2 regions of the Halobacillus amylolyticus genome follow, and region 2 is predicted to be linked to the other one. Evidence: a T-box and tRNA genes for the amino acid it is inferred to sense, from the RefSeq annotation. Region 2 holds a T-box; the other holds one or more tRNA genes.
The links. The T-box of region 2 lies ahead of leuS (leucine--tRNA ligase). A T-box ahead of a tRNA ligase gene usually reads a tRNA of that ligase, here a tRNA-Leu.

Region 1 (12,119 bases), 1.4 Mb from region 2:
CATCACAGCTTGACGTTGCCGAGCGGATTTGCCTGTCTCGACCGTCTTACTGCTTGGACGCACACATCCAGTGGTGCGCTCTCCTTATCCTCCTGCGTCCCCCCGTCGTTCAAACGGAAAGGAGGCGGTACAGGAATATCAACCTGTTGGCCATCGCCTACGCCTTTCGGCCTCGGCTTAGGTCCCGACTAACCCTGAGAGGACGAGCCTTCCTCAGGAAACCTTGGGCTTTCGGTGAAAGAGATTCTCACTCTTTTTTCGCTACTCATACCGGCATTCTCACTTCTAAGCGCTCCACCAGTCCTTACGGTCTGACTTCGCAGCCCTTAGAACGCTCTCCTACCACTGATCCGTTCGGATCAATCCGCAGCTTCGGTGGTGTGTTTAGCCCCGGTATATTTTCGGCGCAGAGTCACTCGACCAGTGAGCTATTACGCACTCTTTCAATGATGGCTGCTTCTAAGCCAACATCCTGGTTGTCTAAGCAACTCCACATCCTTTTCCACTTAACACACACTTTGGGACCTTAGCTGGCGGTCTGGGCTGTTTCCCTTTCGACCATGAACCTTATCACCCATGGTCTGACTCCCAGAACAAAGTCGTTGGCATTCGGAGTTTGACTGAATTCGGTAACCCGGTAGGGGCCCCTCGTCCAATCAGTGCTCTACCTCCAAGACTTTCTATTCTGAGGCTAGCCCTAAAGCTATTTCGGAGAGAACCAGCTATCTCCGTGTTCGATTGGCATTTCACCCCTACCCACACCTCATCCCCGCAATTTTCAACTTGCGTGGGTTCGGGCCTCCAGTCAGTGTTACCTGACCTTCACCCTGGACATGGGTAGATCACACGGTTTCGGGTCTACGACCGCCTACTGCTTCGCCCTATTCAGACTCGCTTTCGCTGCGGCTCCGCTGCTTTAGCTTAACCTTGCAGACGGTCGTAACTCGCCGGTTCATTCTACAAAAGGCACGCCGTCACCCATCAATGGGCTCCGACTACTTGTAGGCACACGGTTTCAGGATCTCTTTCACTCCCCTTCCGGGGTGCTTTTCACCTTTCCCTCACGGTACTGGTTCACTATCGGTTACTAGGGAGTATTTAGCCTTGGGAGATGGTCCTCCCGGATTCCGACGGAATTCCTCGTGTTCCGCCGTACTCAGGATCCACTCCGGAGAAAAGAGGATGTCGACTACAGGGCTCTTACCTGCTCCGGCTGATCGTTCCAGATCGATTCATCTATCCTCTTTTTTTGTAACTCCAAAGGAGTGTCCTACAACCCCAGAAAGCAAGCTTTCTGGTTTGGGCTGATTCCGTTTCGCTCGCCGCTACTTGGGAAATCGCGTTTGCTTTCTCTTCCTCCGGGTAATGAGATGTTTCAGTTCCCCGGGTCTGCCTTCCCTTACCTATGTATTCAGTAAAGGATCCTGCTCCATTACGAGCAGGGGGTTTCCCCATTCGGAAATCTTCGGTGCATAGCCTACTTACGGCTTCCCAAAGCATATCGGTGTTAGTCCCGTCCTTCATCGGCTCCTAGTACCAAGGCATCCACCGTGCGCCCTTATTCACTTAACTATTATCGTCGTGAAAAGACGTTAAAAAATTGATGTTTGATGTCTTGTCATCCCGTGTCGTCCTCTATCAAAAGAAGATCGCCACGTTCTGATTAATCTTATCCAGTTTTCAAGGTTCACATTGAAAGATCGTTTGATCTCTCAAAACTGAACAACCAACCATGTACGTCTTCCGTATGCGGCAGCTTCCCGGTGTTCTCGTAAGAGAAAGGGGTTGCCTTGCATAGTTCCTTAGAAAGGAGGTGATCCAGCCGCACCTTCCGATACGGCTACCTTGTTACGACTTCACCCCAATCATTGGCCCCACCTTCGGCGGCTGGCTCCAAAAAGGTTACCTCACCGACTTCGGGTGTTGCCAACTCTCGTGGTGTGACGGGCGGTGTGTACAAGGCCCGGGAACGTATTCACCGCGGCATGCTGATCCGCGATTACTAGCGATTCCGGCTTCATGCAGGCGAGTTGCAGCCTGCAATCCGAACTGAGAATGGTTTTATGGGATTTGCTACACCTCGCGGCTTCGCTGCCCTTTGTACCATCCATTGTAGCACGTGTGTAGCCCAGGTCATAAGGGGCATGATGATTTGACGTCATCCCCGCCTTCCTCCGGTTTGTCACCGGCAGTCACCTTAGAGTGCCCAACTTAATGCTGGCAACTAAGATTAGGGGTTGCGCTCGTTGCGGGACTTAACCCAACATCTCACGACACGAGCTGACGACAACCATGCACCACCTGTCACTTGGTCCCCGAAGGGAAGACCCTATCTCTAGGGCGGTCCAAGGATGTCAAGACCTGGTAAGGTTCTTCGCGTTGCTTCGAATTAAACCACATGCTCCACCGCTTGTGCGGGCCCCCGTCAATTCCTTTGAGTTTCAGCCTTGCGGCCGTACTCCCCAGGCGGAGTGCTTAATGCGTTAACTTCAGCACTAAGGGGTGGAAGCCCCCTAACACCTAGCACTCATCGTTTACGGCGTGGACTACCAGGGTATCTAATCCTGTTTGCTACCCACGCTTTCGCACCTCAGCGTCAGAGACAGACCAGAGAGTCGCCTTCGCCACTGGTGTTCCTCCACATATCTACGCATTTCACCGCTACACGTGGAATTCCACTCTCCTCTTCTGTCCTCAAGTTCCCCAGTTTCCAATGACCCTCCACGGTTGAGCCGTGGGCTTTCACATCAGACTTAAGGAACCGCCTGCGCGCGCTTTACGCCCAATAATTCCGGACAACGCTTGCCCCCTACGTATTACCGCGGCTGCTGGCACGTAGTTAGCCGGGGCTTCCTCGTTAGGTACCGTCAAGGTACCGCCCTGTTCGAACGGTACTTGTTCTTCCCTAACAACAGAACTTTACGATCCGAAGACCTTCATCGTTCACGCGGCGTTGCTCCGTCAGACTTTCGTCCATTGCGGAAGATTCCCTACTGCTGCCTCCCGTAGGAGTCTGGGCCGTGTCTCAGTCCCAGTGTGGCCGATCACCCTCTCAGGTCGGCTACGCATCGTTGCCTTGGTGAGCCGTTACCTCACCAACTAGCTAATGCGCCGCGGGCCCATCTGTAAGTGATAGCCAGAAGCCATCTTTTACCTTCCCCTCATGCGAGAGAAAGGATTACCCGGCATTAGCCCCGGTTTCCCGGAGTTATTCCGATCTTACAGGCAGGTTGCCCACGTGTTACTCACCCGTCCGCCGCTCATTCCACAAGCGTCACCCCCGAAGGGGATCTGCTTGCTTCCTGCGCTCGACTTGCATGTATTAGGCACGCCGCCAGCGTTCGTCCTGAGCCAGGATCAAACTCTCCATAAAAGTTGAGAATGACTTGCTCATTTGCACACCGAATGTGCTTGTTTGAATTCTCTCTATATAATAGAAAGAATATGTTGACGTACTGGTTGGTTCGTTCAGTTTTCAAAGATCAAAATGGTGGAGCCTAGCGGGATCGAACCGCTGACCTCCTGCGTGCAAAGCAGGCGCTCTCCCAGCTGAGCTAAGGCCCCAAATTATAATGGTTAGAGAATGGTCGGGAAGACAGGATTCGAACCTGCGACCCCTTGGTCCCAAACCAAGTGCTCTACCAAGCTGAGCTACTTCCCGTAAAATAATGGCGCGCCCGAGAGGAGTCGAACCCCTAACCTTCTGATCCGTAGTCAGACGCTCTATCCAATTGAGCTACGGGCGCAAATAATATTATGGTGCCGAGGGCCGGACTCGAACCGGCACGGTAGAAACCTACCGCAGGATTTTAAGTCCTGTGCGTCTGCCAATTCCGCCACCCCGGCTTGACAAGTTTGTTAGGTCTTTTAAATCTTATTAAGTATTATGGAGCGGAAGACGGGATTCGAACCCGCGACCCCCACCTTGGCAAGGTGGTGTTCTACCACTGAACTACTTCCGCATATAATGCGGGTGGAGGGACTTGAACCCCCACGCCGTGAAGCACTAGATCCTAAATCTAGCGTGTCTGCCAATTCCACCACACCCGCAAATCATGGTGAGCCATGGAGGGCTCGAACCTCCGACCCTCTGATTAAAAGTCAGATGCTCTACCAGCTGAGCTAATGGCTCTTAATAAAAAGTGAATCTCATACGTTTAAAAATGATGCTCGTCTTGTTGCAAATTAAGGCAGTGAAACTGCTCGTTCATATATCATTTTAAAAAGCGATCAATGGTGCCGGCCAGAGGACTTGAACCCCCAACCTACTGATTACAAATCAGTTGCTCTACCAGTTGAGCTAGGCCGGCAATCATGGTGGAGGATGCAGGGCTCGAACCTGCGACCCCTTGCTTGTAAGGCAAGTGCTCTCCCAGCTGAGCTAATCCTCCGGATTATGTAATAAAGCTTGGCGGCGTCCTACTCTCACGGGGATCGACCCGACTACCATCGGCGCTGAAGAGCTTAACTGCTGTGTTCGGCATGGGAACAGGTGTGACCTCTTCGCTCTCGCCACCAAACCTTATTAATTTTCAAGGACAAGATATATTATATTGCCCTTTCAGGGAAATTTCAAGAGTTTTTTTGAAAACCCTCAAAACTGGATAAGACATCCAAGACCAACATCATGTTTTAACGTTTGACAATCTAGCTCCGACTCCCAAGTCCTCATGTTCTAAGCGATCTCTCTTCAAGGTTGAAAAACCACAGCCTTTACGTGAGCTCACTTAGCCCAGCGGACGTAAACGGTCGTCTCCGCTTTTTAATATAGTTAAGCCATCGATTGATTAGTATCCGTCAGCTTCACGTGTCACCACGCTTCGACCTCGGACCTATCGACCTCATCGTCTCTGAGGAATCTTACTTACTTGGCGTAAGGGGAAATCTCATCTCAAGGGGGCTTCATGCTTAGATGCTTTCAGCACTTATCCCGTCCACACGTAGCTACCCAGCGATGCTCCTGGCGGAACAACTGGTACACCAGCGGTGTGTCCATCCCGGTCCTCTCGTACTAAGGACAGCTCCTTTCAGATTTCCAACGCCCACGACGGATAGGGACCGAACTGTCTCACGACGTTCTGAACCCAGCTCGCGTACCGCTTTAATGGGCGAACAGCCCAACCCTTGGGACCGACTACAGCCCCAGGATGCGATGAGCCGACATCGAGGTGCCAAACCTCCCCGTCGATGTGGACTCTTGGGGAGATAAGCCTGTTATCCCCGGGGTAGCTTTTATCCGTTGAGCGACGGCCCTTCCATACGGTACCGCCGGATCACTAAGCCCGACTTTCGTCCCTGCTCGACTTGTAGGTCTCGCAGTCAAGCTCCCTTGTGCCTTTACACTCTGCGAATGATTTCCAACCATTCTGAGGGAACCTTTGGGCGCCTCCGTTACTCTTTAGGAGGCGACCGCCCCAGTCAAACTGCCCACCTGACACTGTCTCCGAACCGGATCACGGTCCTGGGTTAGAATGTCCGTACAGCCAGGGTGGTATCCCACCAGCGCCTCCACCGAAGCTAGCGCTCCGGGTTCTCAGGCTCCCACCTATCCTGTACAAGCTGTACCAACATTCAATATCAGGCTACAGTAAAGCTCCACGGGGTCTTTCCGTCCTGTCGCGGGTAATGCGCATCTTCACGCATAGTATAATTTCACCGGGTCTCTCGTTGAGACAGTGCCCAAGTCGTTGCACCTTTCGTGCGGGTCGGAACTTACCCGACAAGGAATTTCGCTACCTTAGGACCGTTATAGTTACGGCCGCCGTTTACTGGGGCTTCGGTTCAACGCTTCGCGCAAAGCGCTAACGCATCCCCTTAACCTTCCAGCACCGGGCAGGTGTCAGCCCCTATACTTCGCCTTACGGCTTCGCAGAGACCTGTGTTTTTGGTAAACAGTCGCTTGGGCCTTTTCACTGCGGCTCCTCGGCAGAGGAGCACCCCTTCTCCCGAAGTTACGGGGTCATTTTGCCGAGTTCCTTAACGAGAGTTCTCCCGCTCACCTTAGGATTCTCTCCTCGCCTACCTGTGTTGGTTTGCGGTACGGGCGCCTCTTTCCTCACTAGAGGATTTTCTTGGCAGTGTGAAATCAGGAGCTTCGGTACTTAAATTCCCTCCCCATCACAGCTTGACGTTGCCGAGCGGATTTGCCTGTCTCGACCGTCTTACTGCTTGGACGCACACATCCAGTGGTGCGCTCTCCTTATCCTCCTGCGTCCCCCCGTCGTTCAAACGGAAAGGAGGCGGTACAGGAATATCAACCTGTTGGCCATCGCCTACGCCTTTCGGCCTCGGCTTAGGTCCCGACTAACCCTGAGAGGACGAGCCTTCCTCAGGAAACCTTGGGCTTTCGGTGAAAGAGATTCTCACTCTTTTTTCGCTACTCATACCGGCATTCTCACTTCTAAGCGCTCCACCAGTCCTTACGGTCTGACTTCGCAGCCCTTAGAACGCTCTCCTACCACTGATCCGTTCGGATCAATCCGCAGCTTCGGTGGTGTGTTTAGCCCCGGTATATTTTCGGCGCAGAGTCACTCGACCAGTGAGCTATTACGCACTCTTTCAATGATGGCTGCTTCTAAGCCAACATCCTGGTTGTCTAAGCAACTCCACATCCTTTTCCACTTAACACACACTTTGGGACCTTAGCTGGCGGTCTGGGCTGTTTCCCTTTCGACCATGAACCTTATCACCCATGGTCTGACTCCCAGAACAAAGTCGTTGGCATTCGGAGTTTGACTGAATTCGGTAACCCGGTAGGGGCCCCTCGTCCAATCAGTGCTCTACCTCCAAGACTTTCTATTCTGAGGCTAGCCCTAAAGCTATTTCGGAGAGAACCAGCTATCTCCGTGTTCGATTGGCATTTCACCCCTACCCACACCTCATCCCCGCAATTTTCAACTTGCGTGGGTTCGGGCCTCCAGTCAGTGTTACCTGACCTTCACCCTGGACATGGGTAGATCACACGGTTTCGGGTCTACGACCGCCTACTGCTTCGCCCTATTCAGACTCGCTTTCGCTGCGGCTCCGCTGCTTTAGCTTAACCTTGCAGACGGTCGTAACTCGCCGGTTCATTCTACAAAAGGCACGCCGTCACCCATCAATGGGCTCCGACTACTTGTAGGCACACGGTTTCAGGATCTTTTTCACTCCCCTTCCGGGGTGCTTTTCACCTTTCCCTCACGGTACTGGTTCACTATCGGTTACTAGGGAGTATTTAGCCTTGGGAGATGGTCCTCCCGGATTCCGACGGAATTCCTCGTGTTCCGCCGTACTCAGGATCCACTCCGGAGAAAAGAAGATGTCGACTACAGGGCTCTTACCTGCTCCGGCTGATCGTTCCAGATCGATTCATCTATCCTCTTTTTTTGTAACTCCAAAGGAGTGTCCTACAACCCCAGAAAGCAAGCTTTCTGGTTTGGGCTGATTCCGTTTCGCTCGCCGCTACTTGGGAAATCGCGTTTGCTTTCTCTTCCTCCGGGTAATGAGATGTTTCAGTTCCCCGGGTCTGCCTTCCCTTACCTATGTATTCAGTAAAGGATCCTGCTCCATTACGAGCAGGGGTTTCCCCATTCGGAAATCTTCGGTGCATAGCCTACTTACGGCTTCCCAAAGCATATCGGTGTTAGTCCCGTCCTTCATCGGCTCCTAGTACCAAGGCATCCACCGTGCGCCCTTATTCACTTAACTATTATCGTCGTGAAAAGACGTTAAAAAATTGATGTTTGATGTCTTGTCATCCCGTGTCGTCCTCTATCAAAAGAAGATCGCCACGTTCTGATTAATCTTATCCAGTTTTCAAGGTTCACATTGAAAGATCGTTTGATCTCTCAAAACTGAACAACCAACCATGTACGTCTTCCGTATGCGGCAGCTTCCCGATGTTCTCGTAAGAGAAAGGGGTTGCCTTGCATAGTTCCTTAGAAAGGAGGTGATCCAGCCGCACCTTCCGATACGGCTACCTTGTTACGACTTCACCCCAATCATTGGCCCCACCTTCGGCGGCTGGCTCCAAAAAGGTTACCTCACCGACTTCGGGTGTTGCCAACTCTCGTGGTGTGACGGGCGGTGTGTACAAGGCCCGGGAACGTATTCACCGCGGCATGCTGATCCGCGATTACTAGCGATTCCGGCTTCATGCAGGCGAGTTGCAGCCTGCAATCCGAACTGAGAATGGTTTTATGGGATTTGCTACACCTCGCGGCTTCGCTGCCCTTTGTACCATCCATTGTAGCACGTGTGTAGCCCAGGTCATAAGGGGCATGATGATTTGACGTCATCCCCGCCTTCCTCCGGTTTGTCACCGGCAGTCACCTTAGAGTGCCCAACTTAATGCTGGCAACTAAGATTAGGGGTTGCGCTCGTTGCGGGACTTAACCCAACATCTCACGACACGAGCTGACGACAACCATGCACCACCTGTCACTTGGTCCCCGAAGGGAAGACCCTATCTCTAGGGCGGTCCAAGGATGTCAAGACCTGGTAAGGTTCTTCGCGTTGCTTCGAATTAAACCACATGCTCCACCGCTTGTGCGGGCCCCCGTCAATTCCTTTGAGTTTCAGCCTTGCGGCCGTACTCCCCAGGCGGAGTGCTTAATGCGTTAACTTCAGCACTAAGGGGTGGAAGCCCCCTAACACCTAGCACTCATCGTTTACGGCGTGGACTACCAGGGTATCTAATCCTGTTTGCTACCCACGCTTTCGCACCTCAGCGTCAGAGACAGACCAGAGAGTCGCCTTCGCCACTGGTGTTCCTCCACATATCTACGCATTTCACCGCTACACGTGGAATTCCACTCTCCTCTTCTGTCCTCAAGTTCCCCAGTTTCCAATGACCCTCCACGGTTGAGCCGTGGGCTTTCACATCAGACTTAAGGAACCGCCTGCGCGCGCTTTACGCCCAATAATTCCGGACAACGCTTGCCCCCTACGTATTACCGCGGCTGCTGGCACGTAGTTAGCCGGGGCTTCCTCGTTAGGTACCGTCAAGGTACCGCCCTGTTCGAACGGTACTTGTTCTTCCCTAACAACAGAACTTTACGATCCGAAGACCTTCATCGTTCACGCGGCGTTGCTCCGTCAGACTTTCGTCCATTGCGGAAGATTCCCTACTGCTGCCTCCCGTAGGAGTCTGGGCCGTGTCTCAGTCCCAGTGTGGCCGATCACCCTCTCAGGTCGGCTACGCATCGTTGCCTTGGTGAGCCGTTACCTCACCAACTAGCTAATGCGCCGCGGGCCCATCTGTAAGTGATAGCCAGAAGCCATCTTTTACCTTCCCCTCATGCGAGAGAAAGGATTACCCGGCATTAGCCCCGGTTTCCCGGAGTTATTCCGATCTTACAGGCAGGTTGCCCACGTGTTACTCACCCGTCCGCCGCTCATTCCACAAGCGTCACCCCCGAAGGGGATCTGCTTGCTTCCTGCGCTCGACTTGCATGTATTAGGCACGCCGCCAGCGTTCGTCCTGAGCCAGGATCAAACTCTCCATAAAAGTTGAGAATGACTTGCTCATTTGCACACCGAATGTGCTTGTTTGAATTCTCTCTATATAATAGATAGAATATGTTGACGTACTGGTTGGTTCGTTCAGTTTTCAAAGATCAAAAGCTTGTCCGCCGCTTCAAAACAGCGACCTAATTAATATACCATGGGGAGCGAGTTAAGTCAATAACTTTTCTCATGATATTTTCACTGACAAAGATAATCTGTCGCGTTCGCTTTATGCGACGTTTAATAATTTACCATGGTTTCAAAAGTAAATCAAGGGCACAGTGAAATAAAAGTTTTTTCTGACGATTGGACGACAGAACAAAAGTGTAAACACATTGGTCAGCAGCGACACACGATGTTAGGCTAATTTTGGAACGTTGTTCCTGTTCAACAACGAACCAACCAGCAGAGACCACTGAAAAATACTGTTTATAGTGAAAAAGAAGCGGATCACCTATACCTAGCAGGTGATCCGCTTCTTTGAATGTAGTATATGTCGATTTCAATAGTCATTAGAAGTCAAAGATTATGATTCGCGGTTTCTCATTTGTGGGAACAACAATACATCCCTTATCGATGAAGAATTCGTTAGCAGCATCACGAGACGATCGATCCCAATACCTAGTCCACCTGTTGGAGGCATACCATACTCTAAGGATTCCAAGAAGTCCTCGTCCATCAAGTGCGCTTCATCATTTCCTTCTTCACGCTCTTTAAGCTGTGCCTCAAATCGCTCACGCTGATCGATAGGGTCGTTAAGCTCAGAGAAAGCATTAGCATGTTCACGTCCTACAATGAATAGTTCAAAACGGTCGGTAAAACGTGCGTCCTCCGGATTCTTCTTAGCAAGAGGAGAGATTTCAATTGGGTGGCCATATACGAAAGTAGGTTGAATAAGTTTTTCTTCCACTTTTTGTTCAAAAAACTCATTAACAATATGGCCGAATGTCATCGTACTCTGGATTTCTATCCCATGCTCTTTAGCAAGGGACTTCGCTTCTTCATCACTCATCTGCTTCCAGAAGTCAACACCTGTATACTCTTTAACAGCATCTACCATGTGTAATCGAGTCCATTCAGGCTCTAAATTAATCTCTTCCTCATCATAGATAACAGTTGTTGATCCAAGAACTTCTTTAGCAATATGAGCGACCAGGTTCTCTGTTAAATCCATAATATCATGGTAATCAGCATAGGCTTCATATAATTCAATCATGGTGAATTCCGGGTTATGTCTAGTGGAGACCCCTTCATTACGAAAGACCCGTCCGATCTCATACACCTTCTCCATGCCCCCTACGATTAATCTTTTCAGGTGAAGTTCAATGGCAATTCTCATATATAGCTGCATGTCGAGGGCGTTATGGTGCGTTTCAAATGGGCGAGCTGATGCTCCGCCTGGTATTCCGTGCATCATCGGTGTTTCTACCTCTAGAAATCCGAGATTATCTAGATATCTACGCATGGACTGAATGATTTTACTGCGCAAAATAAAGGTATCACGGCTTTCAGGATTGGTAATAAGGTCTAAGTAACGTTGACGATAGCGTTGTTCAACGTCTTTTAAGCCATGGAACTTTTCAGGTAATGGCCTTAGAGATTTTGTTAAAACTTGAAACTCGTCCGCTTTAAGAGAGAGCTCCCCTACATTTGTCTTGAACATCACACCCGAAATACCGACAATATCACCTATATCAGCTGTCTTAAACACATCGTAAGCTTCGTCACCTACACTGTCTTTACGGATATAAAGTTGAATTTGACCACTAAGGTCTTGAATATGAGCAAACCCCGCCTTACCTTTTCCACGCTTTGTCATAATTCGTCCGGCAATGGTAGCAGGAAATTGCTGCTCCTCAAGTTCGCCTTTAGAAAATTCATCATATTTCGCTATTAAATCATCAGCTAAGGCTGTCCGCTCGAATTTACTGCCGAAAGGGTCCAGTCCTTGATCTTTGTAAGTACTCAGTTTCTCTCGACGCACCCGCATTTGATCATTGAGTTCTTCAGTCATTGTCATCACTCCATTCCTATCGTCATTTATATGGTAAATCCGGTTCAATAATAAAAACTGCCAGTAAGGCACTGGCAGTATTACAACTATGATTTAGTATAGAAAAGACCTTGTATCGTGTCAATGACCAGGTGGTTAGGACACCTTGGTACTTTCCTCCGATCTGAAACATATGCATTCTCCTTCAATATAATTTGTACCTTAATCTATAGACAACACTTTCTTGTAATTAAACCTGGCGTAGCGGCTGTATACTTTTCACTTCATCTTCTGGCAACAGCTGAAGTACTTCCTCAGCCGTCTGTTTTACTGATGGAAGATATGCCCTCGGATTCACTTCAGCTAGTGGCACGATAACAAATGCACGCTCGTGCATGTAAGGATGCGGAATCGTCAGTCGCTCTGCTTTCATATTTTCTTCATTATACAATAAAATGTCAAGGTCTATTGTACGAGGCCCCCATTTAATAACACGCTTTCTACCTAACTTCTGTTCAATTTTTTGACAGTAATCAAGCAACGGCAGCGGTTGCAACTCTGTTTCAATTTCAAGTACCATGTTTAGAAAATGATTTTGGTCGACATAGCCGACAGGAGCCGTTTCATAAATTTTTGAGGT
Region 2 (12,119 bases):
AACTCCACATCCTTTTCCACTTAACACACACTTTGGGACCTTAGCTGGCGGTCTGGGCTGTTTCCCTTTCGACCATGAACCTTATCACCCATGGTCTGACTCCCAGAACAAAGTCGTTGGCATTCGGAGTTTGACTGAATTCGGTAACCCGGTAGGGGCCCCTCGTCCAATCAGTGCTCTACCTCCAAGACTTTCTATTCTGAGGCTAGCCCTAAAGCTATTTCGGAGAGAACCAGCTATCTCCGTGTTCGATTGGCATTTCACCCCTACCCACACCTCATCCCCGCAATTTTCAACTTGCGTGGGTTCGGGCCTCCAGTCAGTGTTACCTGACCTTCACCCTGGACATGGGTAGATCACACGGTTTCGGGTCTACGACCGCCTACTGCTTCGCCCTATTCAGACTCGCTTTCGCTGCGGCTCCGCTGCTTTAGCTTAACCTTGCAGACGGTCGTAACTCGCCGGTTCATTCTACAAAAGGCACGCCGTCACCCATCAATGGGCTCCGACTACTTGTAGGCACACGGTTTCAGGATCTCTTTCACTCCCCTTCCGGGGTGCTTTTCACCTTTCCCTCACGGTACTGGTTCACTATCGGTTACTAGGGAGTATTTAGCCTTGGGAGATGGTCCTCCCGGATTCCGACGGAATTCCTCGTGTTCCGCCGTACTCAGGATCCACTCCGGAGAAAAGAGGATGTCGACTACAGGGCTCTTACCTGCTCCGGCTGATCGTTCCAGATCGATTCATCTATCCTCTTTTTTTGTAACTCCAAAGGAGTGTCCTACAACCCCAGAAAGCAAGCTTTCTGGTTTGGGCTGATTCCGTTTCGCTCGCCGCTACTTAGGAAATCGCGTTTGCTTTCTCTTCCTCCGGGTAATGAGATGTTTCAGTTCCCCGGGTCTGCCTTCCCTTACCTATGTATTCAGTAAAGGATCCTGCTCCATTACGAGCAGGGGGTTCCCCATTCGGAAATCTTCGGTGCATAGCCTACTTACGGCTTCCCAAAGCATATCGGTGTTAGTCCCGTCCTTCATCGGCTCCTAGTACCAAGGCATCCACCGTGCGCCCTTATTCACTTAACTATTATCGTCGTGAAAAGACGTTAAAAAATTGATGTTTGATGTCTTGTCATCCCGTGTCGTCCTCTATCAAAAGAAGATCGCCACGTTCTGATTAATCTTATCCAGTTTTCAAGGTTCACATTGAAAGATCGTTTGATCTCTCAAAACTGAACAACCAACCATGTACGTCTTCCGTATGCGGCAGCTTCCCGGTGTTCTCGTAAGAGAAAGGGTTGCCTTGCATAGTTCCTTAGAAAGGAGGTGATCCAGCCGCACCTTCCGATACGGCTACCTTGTTACGACTTCACCCCAATCATTGGCCCCACCTTCGGCGGCTGGCTCCAAAAAGGTTACCTCACCGACTTCGGGTGTTGCCAACTCTCGTGGTGTGACGGGCGGTGTGTACAAGGCCCGGGAACGTATTCACCGCGGCATGCTGATCCGCGATTACTAGCGATTCCGGCTTCATGCAGGCGAGTTGCAGCCTGCAATCCGAACTGAGAATGGTTTTATGGGATTTGCTACACCTCGCGGCTTCGCTGCCCTTTGTACCATCCATTGTAGCACGTGTGTAGCCCAGGTCATAAGGGGCATGATGATTTGACGTCATCCCCGCCTTCCTCCGGTTTGTCACCGGCAGTCACCTTAGAGTGCCCAACTTAATGCTGGCAACTAAGATTAGGGGTTGCGCTCGTTGCGGGACTTAACCCAACATCTCACGACACGAGCTGACGACAACCATGCACCACCTGTCACTTGGTCCCCGAAGGGAAGACCCTATCTCTAGGGCGGTCCAAGGATGTCAAGACCTGGTAAGGTTCTTCGCGTTGCTTCGAATTAAACCACATGCTCCACCGCTTGTGCGGGCCCCCGTCAATTCCTTTGAGTTTCAGCCTTGCGGCCGTACTCCCCAGGCGGAGTGCTTAATGCGTTAACTTCAGCACTAAGGGGTGGAAGCCCCCTAACACCTAGCACTCATCGTTTACGGCGTGGACTACCAGGGTATCTAATCCTGTTTGCTACCCACGCTTTCGCACCTCAGCGTCAGAGACAGACCAGAGAGTCGCCTTCGCCACTGGTGTTCCTCCACATATCTACGCATTTCACCGCTACACGTGGAATTCCACTCTCCTCTTCTGTCCTCAAGTTCCCCAGTTTCCAATGACCCTCCACGGTTGAGCCGTGGGCTTTCACATCAGACTTAAGGAACCGCCTGCGCGCGCTTTACGCCCAATAATTCCGGACAACGCTTGCCCCCTACGTATTACCGCGGCTGCTGGCACGTAGTTAGCCGGGGCTTCCTCGTTAGGTACCGTCAAGGTACCGCCCTGTTCGAACGGTACTTGTTCTTCCCTAACAACAGAACTTTACGATCCGAAGACCTTCATCGTTCACGCGGCGTTGCTCCGTCAGACTTTCGTCCATTGCGGAAGATTCCCTACTGCTGCCTCCCGTAGGAGTCTGGGCCGTGTCTCAGTCCCAGTGTGGCCGATCACCCTCTCAGGTCGGCTACGCATCGTTGCCTTGGTGAGCCGTTACCTCACCAACTAGCTAATGCGCCGCGGGCCCATCTGTAAGTGATAGCGAGAAGCCATCTTTTACCTTCCCCTCATGCGAGAGAAAGGATTACCCGGCATTAGCCCCGGTTTCCCGGAGTTATTCCGATCTTACAGGCAGGTTGCCCACGTGTTACTCACCCGTCCGCCGCTCATTCCACAAGCGTCACCCCCGAAGGGGATCTGCTTGCTTCCTGCGCTCGACTTGCATGTATTAGGCACGCCGCCAGCGTTCGTCCTGAGCCAGGATCAAACTCTCCATAAAAGTTGAGAATGACTTGCTCATTTGCACACCAAATGTGCTTGTTTGAATTCTCTCTATATAATAGAAAGAATATGTTGACGTACTGGTTGGTTCGTTCAGTTTTCAAAGATCAAAATATTGTTTGTCGCTCCAAAACAGCGACTCAATAAATATATCATGATGAGTAAGTTAAGTCAATAACTTTTTTCATGATAGTGTTGTTGATAAAGAGAAACTATCACACTAACTCTGCGACAGTAATCAAATTCTACCATGAGAACTAAACGAATGTCAATAGTTCGGTAGATTTTTCGATTGTTCGTTCAATTTGCCGTTTCTTGTTTTCTAAAAAAGCAACGTTCTCAACATTACGTGATCATAATCCAAATGTCAATGATTTTCACAAAAAAACCACACCTGTCCAAAAGGTGTGGTACTTAGAGTCAGGCTGACTTTATATAATAAACCAATTTATTTCTTTTCTTGCGGATCATTTTAGCAGCGATCTTTGCCCCACGCTTATCGTCTGTGATAAGCAAAATGTTTTTAGTGCAATCAAAGTGATGCTTAAGTTCGCGTGGCAAATAGCTAAGTGGAATGTTCTCAGCTCCTGGGTATGGGGAACGAGAAGCAGAGATATAATCGCGGATATCTATCACACAATATTCTCCAATAGAAACAGGGTCATGCCCTAATCGAGTCAGCATTTTTTTCTCCCACATATCCTTCATAACGATAATCAAAATAATTGCAACGGTTGAAAATAAGATGAACTCCATGTGTTTCTACCTCTTTCACCTTAAAATACGAGCTCACCGTTCCAGGCAAGCATACCGCCTTCTAGGTTTTTCACATGCTCGAAGCCGTTTCCTTTTAAATATTCGGATGCGTTCATACTCCTTCTTCCGGAACGGCATACCATGACATATTCTTTATCGGGATCCAAATTGCCGACTGCTTCTGGAATATTACCTAATGGAATATGCTTAGCTGTTGGAATGACTCCCTGTGCGACTTCTTCATCTTCCCGCACATCTATAATAGTAACATCAGTATTATTATCTAAAGATTTTTGCAGCTCATCTGCGCTTATTTCAAGAATGTTAGTCATCTTATCTCCTCCTCGTAACTTTTCTATCATCCATATTGTATTAAACCTCATCTTTAAGTCAAGAATTTACGTTCACATCATTAACCATAAACAAAGAAGGCTGCTTTTAAGACAGACAGCCTTCTTTAGAGTAGTCTTTAATTAGCGACGATATTTACAAGTTTAGTGGGGACAGCGACCACTTTTCTCACCGTCTTCCCTTCCAGCCATTCTTGAACATTGTCATTTTCTAATGCGGCTTTTTCCATATCTTCTTTAGAAGCCTCTACACTCATCATCATTTTAGCACGTACTTTCCCCATTACTTGGATCACAACTTCAACTTCATCCTCCACGAGTTTCGACTCATCAAAGGATGGCCATTCTTGGTAGCTGATCGTTTCTTCGTGACCGAGTTTCTCCCATAGTTCCTCAGCAAGGTGAGGTGCAACAGGGGAAAGAAGTTTAACAAAGCCTTCAACAAAGTCTTTTGGAAGCTCGTTTGCTTTGTATCCTTCATTAATGAAGACCATCATTTGGGAAATCCCTGTATTAAAGCGTAGCTCCTGGAAGTTTTCACTCACCTTTTGTATCGTTTCATGGTAAGTTTTCTCTAAAGTTTGGTCTTCACTGCTTTCTTTAACAGCTGAGGATAATTGCCCTTCGACAACAAAAAGTCTCCAAACACGGTCCAAGAAACGCCTTGCTCCATCAAGACCGTTCGTTGACCACGCGACAGAAGCATCAAGTGGCCCCATAAACATTTCATACAATCTTAGAGTATCAGCGCCATGGCTATTCACGATATCGTCTGGATTAACTACATTCCCCTTGGATTTACTCATTTTTTCATTACCTTCACCAAGGATCATTCCCTGGTTAAATAATTTTTGAAAAGGCTCTTTTGTTGGAACTACGCCGACATCATAAAGCACTTTGTGCCAAAAACGGGCGTAAAGCAAGTGTAGAACAGCGTGCTCTGCTCCCCCAATATAAACATCAACAGGAAGCCACTTCTTAAGCTTATCAAAATCAGCAAAAATTTCGTCATTCCCTGCATCAATGTAACGCAGGTAGTACCAGCAGCTGCCTGCCCACTGAGGCATTGTGTTTGTCTCTCGCCGTCCCTTCTTACCTGAATCCGGATCAACTACATTAACCCAGTCACTAATATTGGCTAATGGTGATTCCCCAGTTCCGGAGGGTTTAATTTCCGTGGTTTTTGGAAGTGTTACTGGTAATTGATCCTCAGGGACCGCCGAAATCGTGCCATCTTCCCAGTGAATAATAGGAATCGGTTCCCCCCAATAGCGCTGACGGCTAAATAACCAGTCACGAAGACGATATGTTGTTTTTCTTGCTCCATTGTTGTTGCTCTCTAGCCAGTGGATCGACTTCTTAATTGCTTCTTCCTTCCCAAGACCGTTTAAAAAGTCTGAGTTCACGTGCTTCCCGTCACCTGTATAAGCTTCTTGGTCAATCTCGCCACCTTCAACGACCTCAATGATAGGTAGATCATATTTAGTAGCAAACTCATAGTCACGTTCATCATGAGCAGGAACAGCCATGATTGCACCGCTTCCGTAACTCATGAGTACATAATCAGCCACCCATATTGGAAGTTTGTTGCCATCAATTGGGTTAATTGCATAAGCTCCCGTAAACACACCTGATTTATTTTTAGCTAAGTCAGTCCGCTCTAGGTCGCTCTTTCTTTGCGCTTGTTCGATATACTCTTTAACATCGTCCTTTTGTTCGCTGGTTACGATTTTTTGAACGAGTGGATGCTCAGGTGCAAGTACAGCGTATGTTGCGCCAAAGAGCGTGTCGGGTCTAGTTGTAAATACCTCAAAGGACATATCTTGACCTGCTATCTCAAAACTCACTTCGGCACCTTCAGATTTTCCAATCCAATTTCGTTGCATGTCTTTTATACTCTCTGGCCAATCCAGTTCTTCTAAATCTTCAAGCAGACGATCAGCATAAGCTGTAATCTTAAGCATCCACTGCTTCATGGGTCTGCGCTCAACAGGGTGTCCTCCCCGCTCACTCTTGCCATCAATCACTTCTTCATTAGCAAGTACTGTACCTAATGCAGGACACCAATTCACGGCTACTTCATCAATATAAGCAAGACCTTTTTCGTAAAGCTTCAGAAAAATCCACTGTGTCCATTTGTAGTAGTTTGGATCGGTCGTATTAATTTCTCGATCCCAATCATATGAGAAGCCCAATTCCTGTATTTGCCTGCGGAAAGTGTTGATGTTATGTTTTGTGAATTCTTCAGGGTCATTTCCTGTGTCAAGGGCATATTGTTCAGCAGGAAGCCCGAAAGCATCCCAGCCAATTGGATGCAAGACTTCATATCCTTGCATGCGTTTCATTCGTGAAACAATATCTGTCGCTGTATACCCCTCGGGATGACCAACGTGTAACCCCGCTCCTGATGGATAAGGAAACATATCTAACGCATAAAATTTCTCCTTATTCGAATCACTGCTAGTTTTGAAGGTTTTATGCTCCAACCAATATTTCTGCCATTTCTTTTCAATCGTCTTATGATCAAAGGCCATAATGTTTCCTCCTCAATTACTTTACTAATGGTTGTCGCCAAATTATAAGCGACGAATCTCTTCGTAGCCTTGTGTTTATAGAACGTGTGATGTTTGAGGAAGGTTTCTGGTTCTCAAATTGTCGATGACGTGCTAATGTCAAACATTGCTGTACGACACTGTGAGCTCGCCTTCTCCTTCGATTACCTTTTGAACATTTAATCTATACAAAAAAGTCTCCCGTCCCTAGAGCAAGGGACGGGAGACTTTTCTCCCGCGGTACCACCCAAATTAACGTTCATCACGTTCACTTGACATCGATAACGGTAATGTGACCGGAAGAAACTACTGTTAAGTTCGCTTCTTCAACATCCAAGGGGAGTTCATAAAGGTCAAGGGCAGCTTGCACCATCCGCTGTCTCTCTTATGCTTGAAGCTTTATTACTAGTCCTTTTCTACGTTTTAGTATATATATTCGTATATTAATGAAAGGTTAGGGCTTTGTCAAGCACATGGATGTTCATGTTTACAATCACCTTTAATAAGGGTAGAATGAAGTAAGAACGATACTTCCTAATGGAGGGGATTTATTGTGAAAAATTTAATTAAAAAAGCTTCCGATTATGCAAAAAAGAACCCGGAACAGACAAAACGTTATGCTAAAAAAGCGTTTGACACGATTCAAAAAAAGAGAAAATCAGCTACAAATACAGCGCCTAAAAAATAAAGAATAAGCCCATCTTCTACATAGGAGTTGGGCTTAATTTATTTAATAGCGAAAAAGCCGGATCGTTTTATCTGCTGATCCGATAGCTAGTTGATTGTGGACTGATGAATAATCGACACTATAATTGCCTTTAGCCGGCAGATCCGTTGTGTCAACAGACAAATTCTTTAACTTGATTCGTTTGAGCTTGTACGGCATGACAATAGCTGCTTCTAGTCCAGACTGGTCGATGGCAAGTCCATAATATCCTTCATCCCCAATAGAATATTTCTCTAAAACCTGATGTGCCTCCATATCCCATATCATTAATGTGCCATCGTACCCTATCGATACCCCATGTTTATCCTGGTCAAAGAACTTGAAGGCCATCGTTGCCTTATCATGCCCCTTCACTTGCTCTAATACTTCACCTGAAGGCACAGCACAGCGTAGAATGGTAGGTCCTACACCGCCAATTACTGCATGTGGAGCTGTCAAGGCAGTGGCGATTACACTACGATGTTGCCGGTCACCTTTAAACTTGCCGACTAACTCCCCTTCTGGCCATTCACGTATACGAAGCATATTGGACTTATTACTCGTTAATAAATACTTCTCATCGAACGTAAGGTGCATATGACTGATCCCTGACTTCAAGTCTGTCCATTTATTTGCAGGCTCTGAAGAGGAGATCTCATGTTTAAGGATTGTCCCATCTCCTGAAGCTGAAAGAATTTCCCTTCCTGAGCCATTCCAAATGACACTATTTACTGTTTGCTTATGTCCCTCATAAACTTGGATACATTCCGCCGTCTCACATTCCCAAAGAAACAGCTCCCCGTTGAATCCAGCAGAAAGAATATAGTTTCCCACAGGATCAAACTTTACCTTATTCACATGTGATGAGTGCTTCTTTAGCTCCGTAATTTCCATCACTTTTTCCTCCTTTGATACAAACCATCTCTATCTACATAATTTCATATCGCCTTTATTCATGCTACAATAATTTTTGCTAACGGGAGAAACGGATAAAGGAAAGAAGGCGTAAAAAATGAATTTAAAACGCGTTTTACAGTACGCACACGAACTGATGAATCACGCACTAACACATGGCGATATCGCTGTAGATGGTACATGCGGAAATGGTCATGATACATTATTGTTAAGCCGGCTTGTTGGGAAGACCGGCCATGTGTATGGATTTGATATCCAAGAGACAGCTATACAAAATACGCAGCAACGCCTTAAGGATAACAAAGCAGATAAGCAAACCACACTTGTTTTAGACAGCCACTCATTCATAGAACAACACATCCCCGATCAGCACCTTACGCGTCTCAAGGCAGCTATTTTTAACCTTGGCTATTTGCCGGGAAGCGATAAATCAGTGATTACAGAAGCTGATCAAACACTTAAATCTGTTCAAACCATTCTTCATTACTTACAAAAAGGCGGCCTCATCGTACTCGTTGTATACTATGGCCATCCAGGTGGAGAAGAAGAAAAAGCAGCCTTGCTTGAGTATGTAAGCAACTTGGATCAGCGTCAACACAATGTTTTACAGTACGGCTTTATCAATCAAAGAAACCAACCGCCTTTCATCATAGCTATCGAAAAGAAATAAGCCTGATAACCTACAATGGTTTATCAGGCTTTAATTTATGGTACATTTTTGTATTTAAATAAAAGAATGTTGCCTTCTTTCCACTCACCTTTAGTAATTCCTTCACAAAGTCCTTGGCATGTTGAATGTTGCTCACTTTTCTATCAGCGAGATACATCCCTACAAGGCCCTCGTGAATCATCTGATGGAAGGTGGCATCGGGAAGCTTTTGAACTTCTTGGTTCGTCTGTTTAACAAAAAATACAAACCGTTGCTTCATCTGATTCCCATGATTATAGTAGGAACAGAAATTTAAGTCTCCTTCCTTCTCATCTTCCTGTTGATCAATGTAGTAGTCAAGCAAGATATGCAGACCTTGCATAAATGGAAAGTAACTTTTCCCTATTTGCTGAGCTAATTGATCCGTCATCTGCCCGCTCAAAGTGTAAGCAACCAAGCAAAAAATTCCTAATGTAGAACCTGAACAGGCGGAAAATTCAAACCACTCTAGGTTCGGCCAATGTCTTTGGTAGTCTTTGAACCAACTTTTCAACCTCGGTATCCGTTCTTCTTCAATAACATGCTTATGTACTTGAAGGTCACTGTAAAGACCACCAAGTTTATGAGTGTATTGATAGACACCGGCATAGTCCTCTGCTTCACGTAAAACCGACTGACAGGTTTGAACAAGTTCCACCAAATAACCGCCATCATCTTTGTCCTCCCGATAATAATAATAATCTTTTATATTATTTTCAGGAGTCAATGCATCAATCATGGCTTGATGGAGCATTCTGAAATCACTGGGATCCATAGATGTACTTCGGTCGCATAAATTATCTAAATAATCGCTGATCGTTTGATAAGCGACAATAAAGCGAATCGACTCTTTCCACCTCTCTCCAGCTAATAACCCATAAATGCTGCCGCCTTCACAATGAAAGGTCTTAGATTCAATGCTTGCAAGAGCTTGGTTTTTCAATTCTGAATTCGGAATTGCCTTCGCCTTATTAATCCATTGATTAAGTTCAACGTGTACCCTAGGGAAAATATCCTTGTAGACCCGGACCATTAAGTGTAAGGCGTTTGTGGGAACTTTACCAGCCAAGAGCAAGCCCTCCTTATCGCATAGGTTTCGATAGCTGTTGTTGCATAAATTGTGTAGCAAAAGCATAGACCTGTTTCCATTCGGGCTCATTAAATAGCTCATGATAAAGCCCTGGCCATTCTTTATAGGTTTTCTCATGAAGGTCGATTTTATGAAACCATTCCTTGGTCTTCCATGCATCTATCATAAGATCTTCTCCAGCCTGCATAACTAATATTGGAACATCAGGAAACTGATCAACCTTGGAAAAAGCTTGTCTGATCCCTCTTTGGAACTCCCTATACCAACGAACCGATACTTTCTTTAAGATAAGCTGGTCATGTTGATCACGTATTCTAACCGCTTCACTTTTTGTTACGTATTCCGGATTGAATTGAGTGTCGACCTTTAATGAAGGCCACAAATAATTTAAGATTTTCGAAGCGGCTTCCATTGGTTTTGAAGCACCATTTAAAATTCCCATTGCAGGCGAGGACAAAATTACTCCATTTACTTTTGGTTTCAATTCTTGCATCGTGCGAATAACTGCTAGGCCTCCCATGCTATGTCCCAAGAGGAAAACGGGCCCCTCATCAATTTGCTGCAGCCATTTCTCAATCGTTTCTATATACTGATCAAAGGAGCGAATATGTCCTTTCACGCCCTCTGAATCACCCTGTCCTGGCAGATTTTGACCAAGTACGCGGTATCCGTCCGCTTCAAATTGCTTAATCAAATGATTATATCTACCAATGTGTTCGAATGCTCCATGAACGATAATTATGGAAGCTGGTGTAGAGCTCATTAAGGAAACCCCCCCACAAAAGAATTACACTTTGCTATACTGGTTATATTCATATTATAGGGGGGATAACATGATTTGCGAATATAATGGAAGACTGCCACAAATTGACTCTACCGTATACATAGCTGAGGACGCCGTCATTACAGGGGATGTAACGATCGGCCCCTATTCAAGTGTTTGGTTTAAAACAGTCATACGAGGTGACGTAGCTCCCGTCCGAATCGGAGAAAAGGTAAACATTCAAGATTTAAGCATGCTTCACCAAAGTCCGAATCAACCGCTTATCATTGAAGACGGAGTAACCGTAGGGCATCAAGTGACACTTCACTCTGCCCATGTAAAAAAAGATGCCCTTATTGGAATGGGATCTCTCATTTTAGACGGAGCTGAAATAGGAGAAGAAGCTTTTATTGGAGCGGGTAGTCTTGTGCCTCCCGGAAAAGTGATTCCACCTCGCACATTAGTTTTTGGACGACCTGCTAAAGTGATACGTGAATTAAATGAAGATGACTATAAGGAACTGGATCGCGTTCGAACAACCTACATTGAGAAAGGACAAGTCTATAAAAAACAACAGGCTAAATAAACGGGCTTGATTTTAAAACAAAGAAAACCGTTCTTTATCGCAAAGAACGGTTTTCTTTCCTATCTAGAAACTTGATTTCTTATACTTTTTCTTACTGAAGTCGATTTTTCAACTCTTCAGCCCGGTCTGTTTTTTCCCAAGGGAACTCAACATCCGTACGTCCAAAATGACCGAAAGCAGCTGTTTGTCGATAGATTGGCCGGCGAAGATCAAGCATTTTTATTATGCCGGCAGGACGAAGATCAAACAACTCTCTAACGGCCGCAACAAGCTTCTCCTCTGAAACCTTGCCAGATCCATGTGTATCAATGGAAATCGATACAGGCTGTGCTACACCAATTGCATAAGCTACCTGAACCTCGCAGGAATTAGCTAAGCCTGCAGCTACGATATTTTTCGCAACATAACGGGCTGCATAAGCACCAGAGCGGTCAACCTTTGTTGCATCTTTACCACTAAATGCGCCACCTCCATGACGAGCGTACCCGCCATATGTGTCCACGATAATTTTTCTACCTGTTAAACCAGCATCCCCTTGTGGCCCGCCGATGACGAATCTACCCGTAGGATTAATAAAGTATTTTGTTTTTTCATCAATAAGATGTGCTGGCACAACAGGCTGAATAACATTTTCTTTTAAGTCCTTTTGAATCTGCTCAAGTGTGATCTCCTCAGCATGTTGTGTTGAGATCACAATGGTATCGACACGAACAGGTTGATCCTGATCGTCATATTCAATAGTTACTTGTGTTTTACCGTCAGGACGCAGATAGGAGAGTGTACCATCATTTCGTACATTAGAAAGACGCTTCGATAATTTATGAGC

Region 1: it has a tRNA-Leu gene. The T-box ahead of leuS (leucine--tRNA ligase) is inferred to sense a tRNA for this amino acid. The anticodon was not compared.

Annotation. Positions count from the first base shown of each region.
Region 1 covers NZ_CP095075.1:2,606,295-2,618,413, forward strand. The annotation lists rRNA gene MUO15_RS13475 (23S ribosomal RNA) at 1-1,572, opposite strand, end outside; rRNA gene MUO15_RS13480 (16S ribosomal RNA) at 1,807-3,373, opposite strand; tRNA gene MUO15_RS13485 (tRNA-Ala) at 3,489-3,564, opposite strand; tRNA gene MUO15_RS13490 (tRNA-Pro) at 3,585-3,661, opposite strand; tRNA gene MUO15_RS13495 (tRNA-Arg) at 3,670-3,746, opposite strand; tRNA gene MUO15_RS13500 (tRNA-Leu) at 3,758-3,846, opposite strand; tRNA gene MUO15_RS13505 (tRNA-Gly) at 3,888-3,962, opposite strand; tRNA gene MUO15_RS13510 (tRNA-Leu) at 3,969-4,050, opposite strand; tRNA gene MUO15_RS13515 (tRNA-Lys) at 4,057-4,132, opposite strand; tRNA gene MUO15_RS13520 (tRNA-Thr) at 4,235-4,310, opposite strand; tRNA gene MUO15_RS13525 (tRNA-Val) at 4,316-4,391, opposite strand; rRNA gene rrf (5S ribosomal RNA) at 4,407-4,520, opposite strand; rRNA gene MUO15_RS13535 (23S ribosomal RNA) at 4,768-7,686, opposite strand; rRNA gene MUO15_RS13540 (16S ribosomal RNA) at 7,921-9,487, opposite strand; gene lysS (lysine--tRNA ligase) at 10,013-11,500, opposite strand; gene folK (2-amino-4-hydroxy-6-hydroxymethyldihydropteridine diphosphokinase) at 11,730-12,119, opposite strand, start outside.
Region 2 covers NZ_CP095075.1:4,028,352-4,040,470, reverse strand. The annotation lists rRNA gene MUO15_RS20320 (23S ribosomal RNA) at 1-1,085, opposite strand, end outside; rRNA gene MUO15_RS20315 (16S ribosomal RNA) at 1,319-2,885, opposite strand; gene MUO15_RS20310 (rhodanese-like domain-containing protein) at 3,308-3,643, opposite strand; gene MUO15_RS20305 (rhodanese-like domain-containing protein) at 3,664-3,975, opposite strand; gene leuS (leucine--tRNA ligase) at 4,113-6,527, opposite strand; T-box leader at 6,758-6,973, opposite strand; gene MUO15_RS21775 (hypothetical protein) at 7,099-7,233, shown strand; gene MUO15_RS20295 (WD40 repeat domain-containing protein) at 7,276-8,145, opposite strand; gene MUO15_RS20290 (tRNA 5-(aminomethyl)-2-thiouridylate-methyltransferase MnmM) at 8,264-8,836, shown strand; gene MUO15_RS20285 (tetraprenyl-beta-curcumene synthase family protein) at 8,847-9,887, opposite strand; gene MUO15_RS20280 (alpha/beta hydrolase) at 9,937-10,707, opposite strand; gene MUO15_RS20275 (gamma carbonic anhydrase) at 10,778-11,293, shown strand; gene metK (methionine adenosyltransferase) at 11,385-12,119, opposite strand, start outside.